2 regions of the Exiguobacterium sp. UBA3491 genome follow, and region 2 is predicted to be linked to the other one. Evidence: riboswitches for the same ligand, from Rfam matches in the RefSeq annotation. Region 2 holds a riboswitch; the other holds the start of a gene.
The links. A riboswitch is a leader RNA that binds a small molecule or an ion and turns the genes downstream of it on or off. The one in region 2 is predicted to bind S-adenosylmethionine.

Region 1 (4,827 bases), on a different contig from region 2:
CCAAATGAGGTCAGGAATTGACGCGCTTTATAGTTACGTGCTTCCACGTAGACTTCGAGTGGGACGGCTCCTTGTCGTTCGAGTTCACGAATCAGACGTCTTCCGATTCCGTTTTGCTGATATTCCGGCAGGACGTAAAGCCGAATGATCTCCCATGTTCCTTCGACATCAACAGCATGAATGAAACCGACGATTTCCTCGTCGATGATTCCGACATAAAAATACTCTCCCCGTGCTTCTTCCGCTGTCAGGATCGCACGAACGACTTCTTCTTGCGGATACGCCTCCTGCACGAAATGCGCTTTCGAACTTTCGGAATAGATTTCTTCATACGTATCCAACCAAGATGTGATAGCAATGTCATGAATACGTCCTGCATCAGCTGGAATAGCTTCGCGTATTTCCATAATCGGAACCCCCCTTTATACTCATACAAATCGACTCATGTACTTTTACCCTTTTCTAGAAAAAACATTCGTTTCCTGCAAAGTTCCGCGGAAACAAAAAAGCCCGAAAACCCAAGTAGGATTTCCGGACTTTTTGATTATGCGAAACGTTTTGCTTGTTCTTCAAGAACTGCTGCTTTATCTGTTTGCTCCCATGGAAGCTCAACATCTGTACGACCGAAGTGACCGTATGCAGCTGTTTGACGATAGATCGGACGACGGAGATCAAGCATGTTGATGATTCCAGCCGGACGAAGATCGAAGTTTTCAGCAACCAATTCGACGAGTTGTGCTTCAGGAAGTTTTCCTGTGCCGAATGTATCAACCGCGATTGATACTGGGTGTGCGACACCGATTGCGTAAGCGAGTTGAACTTCTGCTTTGTCTGCAAGACCTGCAGCAACGAGGTTCTTCGCGACGTAACGTGCTGCGTATGCAGCTGAACGGTCGACTTTTGTTGGATCTTTACCTGAGAATGCTCCACCGCCGTGGCGTGCGTATCCACCATACGTATCAACGATGATCTTACGACCAGTCAATCCAGCATCTCCTTGTGGTCCGCCAATGACGAAACGACCAGTTGGGTTGATGAAGAATTTCGTTGCTGCGTCGATGTATTCAGCCGGGATGACTGGTGTGATGACGTGTTCTTTTAAATCAGCTTGGATTTGCTCAAGCGTAACTTCTTCCGCATGTTGTGTCGAGATGACGATCGTATCGACACGAACCGGCTCGTTGTTCTCGTTGTATTCGACCGTGACTTGTGTTTTTCCGTCCGGACGAAGGTAGTCGAGTTGACCGTTTTTACGCACTTCTGCCAAACGGCGTGCGAGACGGTGCGAAAGCGAAATTGGAAGTGGCATGAGTTCTGGTGTTTCTTTCGTTGCGTAACCGAACATAAGACCTTGGTCTCCTGCACCGATTGCATCGATTTCTGCATCAGACATGCTACCTTCACGTGCTTCAAGCGCTTGGTCGACACCAAGAGCGATATCTGCTGATTGCTCATCGATCGATGTCAATACAGCACATGTATCCGCATCGAAACCGTATTTCGCGCGTGTGTAGCCGATTTCACGAATCGTTTCACGAACGACTTTTGGAATGTCGACGTAAGTGGATGTCGTGATCTCACCTGCAACGAGAACGAGACCTGTTGTAACAGAAGTTTCTGCCGCAACACGTGCGTTTGGATCCGCTGCAAGAATCGCATCGAGGATTGAATCCGAAATTTGGTCACAGATTTTATCTGGATGACCTTCAGTGACTGACTCCGACGTGAATAGTCGGCGATTAAGGTTTGTCATGTATGACCCTCCCAAAAAAGAATTTGACGGTGTACTCATTTCCCCTAGTTGAGTGGGACGGTAAAATGAAAAAAACCTTTCCAAGTCCAAAAAATGGTCAGGGAAAGGTTGTGCGTTCTTCCTTTACCCTCTTATCGTTCGAAGTGTTTACTTCGCTTCAGGAGAGCACCTTTTCCCTCATTAATATATGAATTAATGTAGGACGGTTGCCGGGTTTCTTCGGGCCTTGTTCCCTCCACCTGCTCAGAATAAGAGTATCCGTTACGAATTACATGATATAAAGTTGTACCTACTCTGTCAAGCAAGGTTTCAAATTCTAGTCGAAACTTTTTAAAAGAGATGTTAAACTATTAATGCTGAAAGCGTTTCCAGATAAATAGAAATCAGCACCAGAAAATGATTGCGCTCTCTTTAGTATGTCATATATAATAAATGTGTCATACTAAATTCAGTGAGCCAAAACCAACGTAGGGGAAAGGTGGGGTCAGGATGCCGATGACGGTCCTGAATATCGAAGAACTACTCAAGAAAGAGCATGTGTTCAAACAACTATCTGTTGCTGAACTTGTCGAACATGCGATTCGAAACGAAGAAGGTGTCCTTACTGAGAACGGCGCACTATCTGTAGAAACGGGGAAATTTACAGGTCGTTCACCAAAAGATAAGTTCATCGTCCGTGATTCTTCCTGCGAGTCTCACATTGATTGGGGTCATGTTAACCAACCGATGGATGGAGACAAATTTGAACAATTGTTACAAAAGGTTCTTCGTTACATGAACGAAGCCGATCAGCTCTACTACACAGAAGCTGCTGCTGGGGCAGATACGCACTTCACCCTTCCGGTTCGTGTGCTCACACAATACGCTTGGCATAACCTGTTTGCCAAACAACTCTTTTTACGCGAGTATCCTGAAGTGGCTGCCTTCGAACCGTTCACGGTCGTCTACGCGCCACATTTCAAAGCAGATCCTACCGTTGACGGAACGAATTCCGAGACATTCATCGCCATGTCGTTTGAACACCGGATCGTCTTGATCGGCGGAACCGAATATGCGGGCGAAATCAAAAAATCGATTTTTTCCGTCATGAACTACCTCTTACCACAAGAAAATGTCCTTTCGATGCACTGTTCAGCAAACGTCGGACACGAAGGCGACGTCGCCTTGTTCTTCGGTCTATCCGGTACTGGTAAGACCACCCTGTCAGCAGACGATAGCCGTCAATTGATCGGTGACGATGAGCATGGTTGGTCGCATGACGGCGTCTTCAACATTGAAGGTGGATGTTATGCGAAGACGGTCAATCTGTCACGCGAAAAAGAACCGCAAATTTTTGATGCGATCCGTTTCGGAACTGTCCTTGAAAACGTCGTGCTCGATGAATCTCGTCATCCTGATTACGATGACACATCGTTGACTGAAAATACACGTGCTGCTTATCCGATCACAGCGATCGATAACATCGCTGTCCCATCACGGGCTGGTCATCCGAAGACGATTGTCTTCTTGACGGCTGATGCGTATGGCGTCTTGCCTCCGATCAGTAAGTTGACGAAAGAACAAGCGATGTATCATTTCCTATCAGGTTATACATCAAAACTTGCTGGAACAGAGCGTGGTATCACGGAACCGGAAGCAACGTTCTCGACATGCTTCGGTTCACCATTTCTTCCACTGATACCTGAAAAGTATGCGACGATGCTCGGAGAACTGATTGATCGTCACGGTGTGACCGTTTATCTCGTCAACACAGGCTGGACAGGCGGTGCTTACGGGACAGGTAGTCGAATGAAGCTATCGTATACACGGACGATGGTCAACGCTGCCGTCAACGGAACACTTGCAACGATTCCAACAGAAGAGCACCCAATCTTCGGACTTCATATGCCACTTGAAGTTCCTGGTGTTCCAAGTGAATTACTCAATCCGGTACGCGTCTGGTCAAATCCTGACGAATACAACACACAAGCGCGTTCGCTTGCTGAGAAATTCCAACATAATTTCCTTCGTTTCGAAAGTGCGACGGATGCGATCAAGTCAGCAGGTCCATGTCTATAAAAAAAAGAGCCTCAGGGCTCTTTTTTTTATAGAATGGCATCTGTCTCTTCTTGAAGATGCATCTCTTTTTGCATAAGCCACTCCTGACTTTCCGTCAGTAACGCATATGCTCGCGGAAGTGATACACCTAACCGTTGACTGAGCAATTCGAACTGTTCGAAATCACCGCGATCTGCGCTGATCGCAAGCACTAGACAATCCCGGAACGGATGGTCTTTTCCTTGGAGGACAATCTTCAAGGATTCCTCGATTGGCAATTGATCGATGATGTCGTCAATATCAACGGACAATAACGCATCGATATGCGATAACAAGCCGATCATATAGGCACTCTCTTGTTGCAGCGTCCTTGTTTCTGTTGCAAACAACTCACAGAGCTTTGCGCAATGTAAGGAAGATCGCAGCAACTCATTCGACCATTCATAAGGACTTGCGAGCTTCATTTCACGTAAGACAATCAACGAAATCCAGCTTTTAAGTTGAGCAAAGCCAAGTAGTGAGATCGCTTGACGAACGGAACTAACCGTATTGCGTAATCCCACTCCCGGAGAATTGATCAGTTGTAATACCTGGATGCTGATATACGGATTGGCTTCGATCTCGTCAATGACTTCATCGTACTTCTCATCCGTATCAAGCCATTTCAGCATCTTTAACAACACCGGCAATTGTGGTGGGACAGCTTTCCCCTTCATCAGCATCGGTTTAGCATAAAAATAGCCTTGGAACCAGTCATACCCCATCTCAAGACAACGTGTATGATCCTCGTGCGTCTCGACACGTTCAGCAAGCATCTTAATATGAGGATAATTACGTCGAACGATATGCAAAATGGCACTTTGCTCGCGAGGGGAAATTGCCTCGATGTCGATTTTAATTAAATCGATCAATGCAAACAATTCCGCTCCGTACTGTCGAAGTAAATCTGTCACAAAATCATCAAGTGCTAATGTGAAGCCTGCTTCTTTCCAAGTATGCAGAACAGACAACATTTCAGTATCAATATCAACTGTCTC
Region 2 (4,827 bases):
ACTTCCGGGAACGCTTCGAGAATCCCGAACAACACGACAGCTTCCTCAAGCGACGGAATTGTCTCGAATGCCAGCAGATCAGCCCCCGCTTCAATCAATGCTTCGATGCGTGGTCTGTGGAAGGCTTCTAGCACATCTGCTGACACACCATAATGACCGCGATACTCAGAACCATCTGCTAAGTAGGCACCATAAGGACCAACTGATCCCGCGATCAATGCGGCACTCTTTCCGCTACGCGTCCGTGCATCTTGCGCTAAGGTAACCGTTTGTCGAATTAACGCTTGTGCTTCCTCGGTCGTGATGTGACGTTGCTTGAATCCTTCGATACTTGCTTGATAGCTTGAGGTGATCGCAACATCGGCGCCCACTTCAAAGTAATCGTGATGGACACGCTCAATCTGTTCCGGTGCTTCAATTAAGAGGCGTGCCGACCAAAGTGGATCGTTCAGGTCGAATCCCTTTTGTTCGAGTTCGGTCGCAAGGGCACCATCTAAAATAAGAAAAGGAACTTCCTGTAATCGTTGGTCAACTGGATTTTTGATTCGGGACATCTTCAACACTCCGTTTCTGAGAAGAATTCGTGAACGCATGAACGACATAACAGATCACGATGAATGGGATACCGCAATACAAGGCGACTCGTTGCGTCGGATCAAATCCGATACCAATCAGGGAAATCAAACAGACGACGAAAGCGGCGATCGGTACCAATGGAAAGAGTGGTGTACGATAGACCAATTCGTCGACCACATGCCCTTCGCGGAGGAATTGTTTCCGGAAGCGATACTGCGCAACGCTGATACTCATCCAGACGACGACGACAGCAAGACCGGAAATCGAGACGAGCGCGATATAGACACTTCCTGCTGCATAGATGCTAGAAAGCAAAGCAAGTCCTCCGCCAAGCATGCTGAACAATACAGCTCGAAGTGGAACCCCACTTGGTGTCACCTGGGCGAAGAAGCGCGGAATCATGCGTTCGTTCGCAAGCGACCAAAGCATCCGGGAGGCAGCGTAAAGCCCAGAGTTCGCTGCCGATAAGATCGCTGTCAGAATGACGAAGTTCATCACGTCTGCCGCATACGGAATCCCGATTCGTTCAAACACCGCAACGAATGGACTTTCGAGCACGCCCTTCCCTTCCGTTGGCAATAAGACGGCTAATACGATGATCGTACCGACGAAAAAGAGGACGAGTCGCAAAATCGTTGTTCGGATCGCAAGCGGAATCGTCCGCTTCGGATCGACCGCTTCACCCGCTGCGACGCCGATCAATTCCGTTCCTGAGTAAGCAAAGTTCACGGCAAGCATCGTCATGAAGATCGCAAATGCCCCATTTGGAAACAATCCTCCTTCCGTTAAGGAAGAAAAGAATGGTGCCGGGCTACCATCTTGTAATGGGATGAAGCCAACGATGGCTCCTGCACCAAGTAAAATGAAAGCAATGATCGTTACGACCTTAATGGCGGAGAACCAAAACTCGACTTCAGCAAATACGCGGACCTTCAAGACGTTGATACCAAGGATCATCGCAGCGAATAATGCACTGAACACCCAGACTGGAATCGACGGGAACCAACGTTGCATTAAAATGCCTGCTGCCGTGAATTCTGAACCAAGGGCGACCGTCCACGTCAGCCAGTAGAGCCAGGCCACCGTATAACCGGTACCGGGTCCGATATACTTTGTTGCGTACTTATGGAATGATCCGGTTTCCGGCATGTGTACAGCGAGTTCGCCAAGACTTAACATGACTAAGTAGACGACGACGGCTCCGATTAAATACGACAAAATCGTTCCGACACGTCCCGCTTGTTCCAACGTATAACCTGTACTTAAAAATAATCCTGTTCCAATGACGCCACCTAACGACAGCATGATCAGATGACGTGATTCCATCTTGCGTCGAAACGCTCCGCTCGTTTTCATGAATCCATTTCCTCCTCGTTCCACCTATTTCAAACAAAAAACGCATCCTCACGGATGCGTCGGTCGACAATTCGGAAATCTTATCGATCGGGTGCAGCACCCGCAGGAATTAGCACAGTATCTTTCGACCTGTTGCTGAGGTTTCATAGGGCCAGTCCCTCCACCTCTCTGGATAAGTATGTAATTGTTCCTAACCATATCAGAATGCAGATAATTCAGTCAACAGGCATTTCCCGATTTTTTTGATAGATCCATAAATTAGATTCAATCAGTTGAAGATGACGTGAAGAGCGTGTTTCGAGCAACGTACTAAAGAAATGTTCCACTTCGACTGGCTGACCTTTTTCCATATCGCGCAACATCGACGATTTCATCGTATCTTCCATCGCATGCATCTGCTTCAATAGCACCGTTTCTGTATCGTCATTGAAGACCGCGCCCTGTTCTTCCATCGCCTGTTTCGCTTCGTTCATGACGTCTACAATCATCTGACGCCCGACAGCTTCTTCCCGAATCGAACCGATCGCTGAACGAAATAGCGTCGTCACACCCGCAAATGTCGAAATAAAAAGATACTTTTGCCACATGTCATCCATGATATGCATCGAGTACGCCATCGGTGCCTTCGCTTTCGCAAAACGTGTTGCGATCTCCTGCAAACGAGCTGTTGGTTTGCCGGTTCGTGAGCCAAACAACAGTCGATGTGACGGACTCGTCTGTAAAATGCGTCCTTCTGCATCAAGCGTCGATTCAATGAAGCAAAGACCGCCCAGTACACGCTCTTCTCCGAAGACTTCTGTTAACCGCCGAATATGTTGCATGCCATTCAATAAAGGAATGATATACGTCTCGTTCGAAACGAATGGCGTAAGATCCTTTAAGACATCATCTAAGTGATAGGCTTTCGTCGAAAGCAAAACGACATCAAATACGTGATCCGGTCGCATGTCTCGTGTCACTAACTGAGGCGTGATCGTGATATCGCCATGAGGACTAGTGATCTGTAGACCTGTTTTTTGTAATTGTTCATATCGCTTCGGACGGACGAGAAAGGTCACCTGTTCACCTTGCTCAGCAAGACGGCCCCCGAAATAACCTCCGACTGCTCCTGCACCTACAACTAAAATGTTCATATGTACTATCTCCTCCTTACCCGTTCTGATTATTGATTACTCCTTCACCCTAACATATTTGGAATCGATTTCCTGATTGCCAGTTGAATCGTTAAGATTTAAGTGAAGCGTTTGCATTTTAGAAAAAAACGTATATACTAACTTGTATACAAGTATACTCAATGTAGAAATCAGGTGATTTTATGTCAGAACTGTTATACCCCTTGAAGTGGTTGTCAAAAGCTTCTGCCGGAGATCGTGTCGCGCACGAACTACGAATGCGGATCATTTCAGGAAAAATTGAAAGCGGTACCATTTTATCCGAAAACAAAATAGCCTTTGATTTTTCAGTCAGTCGCTCACCTGTCCGTGACGCGTTAAAGGTCCTTGCAGCCGAACAGTTGATTCGTCTCGAACGAATGGGGGCGGTCGTCGTCGGTTTATCCGAGCGCGACATTCAAGAAATCTATGATGTCCGGTTACTCATCGAAACGTTCGTCTTCGAGCGACTTGTTAAGGTCGAACGGGCAGAACTCGTCCGTGAACTCAGCAAAATTCTCGAAATGATGAAGGTTGCCATCAAATATAAGGATGCTGATGAATTCTCTTTCCAAGACGTACTGTTTCATGAAACGATCATCCGCTCGATCGATCATGGGTATGTCAGCATGATTTGGCAAAATCTCAAACCAGTCATGGAAAGTTTCATCCTCCTATCAATGCGGGTACGATTCGAGGAAGACATCGAAGACTTTGAACGCATCCTCGCGAACCATGCCTTGTATATCGAAGCGATCGAGACAGGAGATCGTGAACGGATGGTTGCTTCCTTACATCAGAACTTTGATGATGTTCAGGAAGTCGAAGATCTCTGGAAAACGCAACAAATGATGTCGAAAGGAGTCGATTCACATGACTGAATACATGTTAGGCGTCGATATCGGAACGACGAGTACGAAAGCAGTCTTATTTACGACAAAAGGAGAGGTCATCGGACAAACGAACGTCGGTTACCCACTCCACACACCGAACCGTTCGACGGCGGAACAGGATCCGGAAGAAATTTTTGATGCCGTACTCGAATCCATCCGATTGATCACAAAACGTCATCCGAGCATGCCACCGAAGTTCGTCGCGTTCAGTAGTGCCATGCACAGTTTGATTGCGATGGACGCACAACATCAACCGTTGACTGCCTGCATCACATGGGCGGACAGTCGGAGTGAAGCATGGTCGAACAAGATTAAGGAACAATATGGTCTCTCGATCTATCACCGGACCGGGACACCGATTCATCCGATGTCACCGCTTAGCAAAATCAGTTGGCTCGTCGAAGATCGTCCGGAGCTCCACGCTCAAACGAAAAAGTATGTCGGGATCAAGGAGTTCGTGTTCCAAAGACTGTTCGGAACATATGTCATCGACCACTCTCTCGCTTCAGCAACTGGTCTCTTTAATATTCATGAATTAGGTTGGGATACGGGCGCACTGCATGTCGCGGGTATCGATGCAAGCTATTTATCGGAACCCGTACCGACAACGACGTCATGTACCGGACTCAATACTGATTACGCACGACAAATGGGACTATCCGTCGATACGCCGTTCTTAGTCGGTGCCAGTGACGGTGTCCTCTCCAATTTAGGTGTCAACGCGATTCGCAAAGGGGAAATCGCGATCACGATCGGAACGAGCGGTGCCATCCGAACGATCATTGATCGTCCACAGACGGATGAAAAAGGACGAACGTTCTGTTACGCACTGACCGAGGACCACTGGGTCA

Region 1: another riboswitch for S-adenosylmethionine. It lies ahead of metK (methionine adenosyltransferase); the one in region 2 lies ahead of B4F99_RS06125 (amino acid permease).

What each region holds. Positions count from the first base shown of each region.
Region 1 covers NZ_DFQK01000028.1:172,823-177,649, reverse strand. The annotation lists gene B4F99_RS10695 (GNAT family N-acetyltransferase) at 1-407, opposite strand, end outside; gene metK (methionine adenosyltransferase) at 545-1,753, opposite strand; SAM riboswitch class I at 1,882-2,008, opposite strand; gene pckA (phosphoenolpyruvate carboxykinase (ATP)) at 2,243-3,811, shown strand; gene B4F99_RS10680 (EAL and HDOD domain-containing protein) at 3,838-4,827, opposite strand, start outside.
Region 2 covers NZ_DFQK01000017.1:65,490-70,316, reverse strand. The annotation lists gene mmuM (homocysteine S-methyltransferase) at 1-554, opposite strand, end outside; gene B4F99_RS06125 (amino acid permease) at 529-1,932, opposite strand; SAM riboswitch class I at 2,010-2,111, opposite strand; gene B4F99_RS06120 (ketopantoate reductase family protein) at 2,148-3,065, opposite strand; gene B4F99_RS06115 (GntR family transcriptional regulator) at 3,248-3,964, shown strand; gene gntK (gluconokinase) at 3,957-4,827, shown strand, end outside.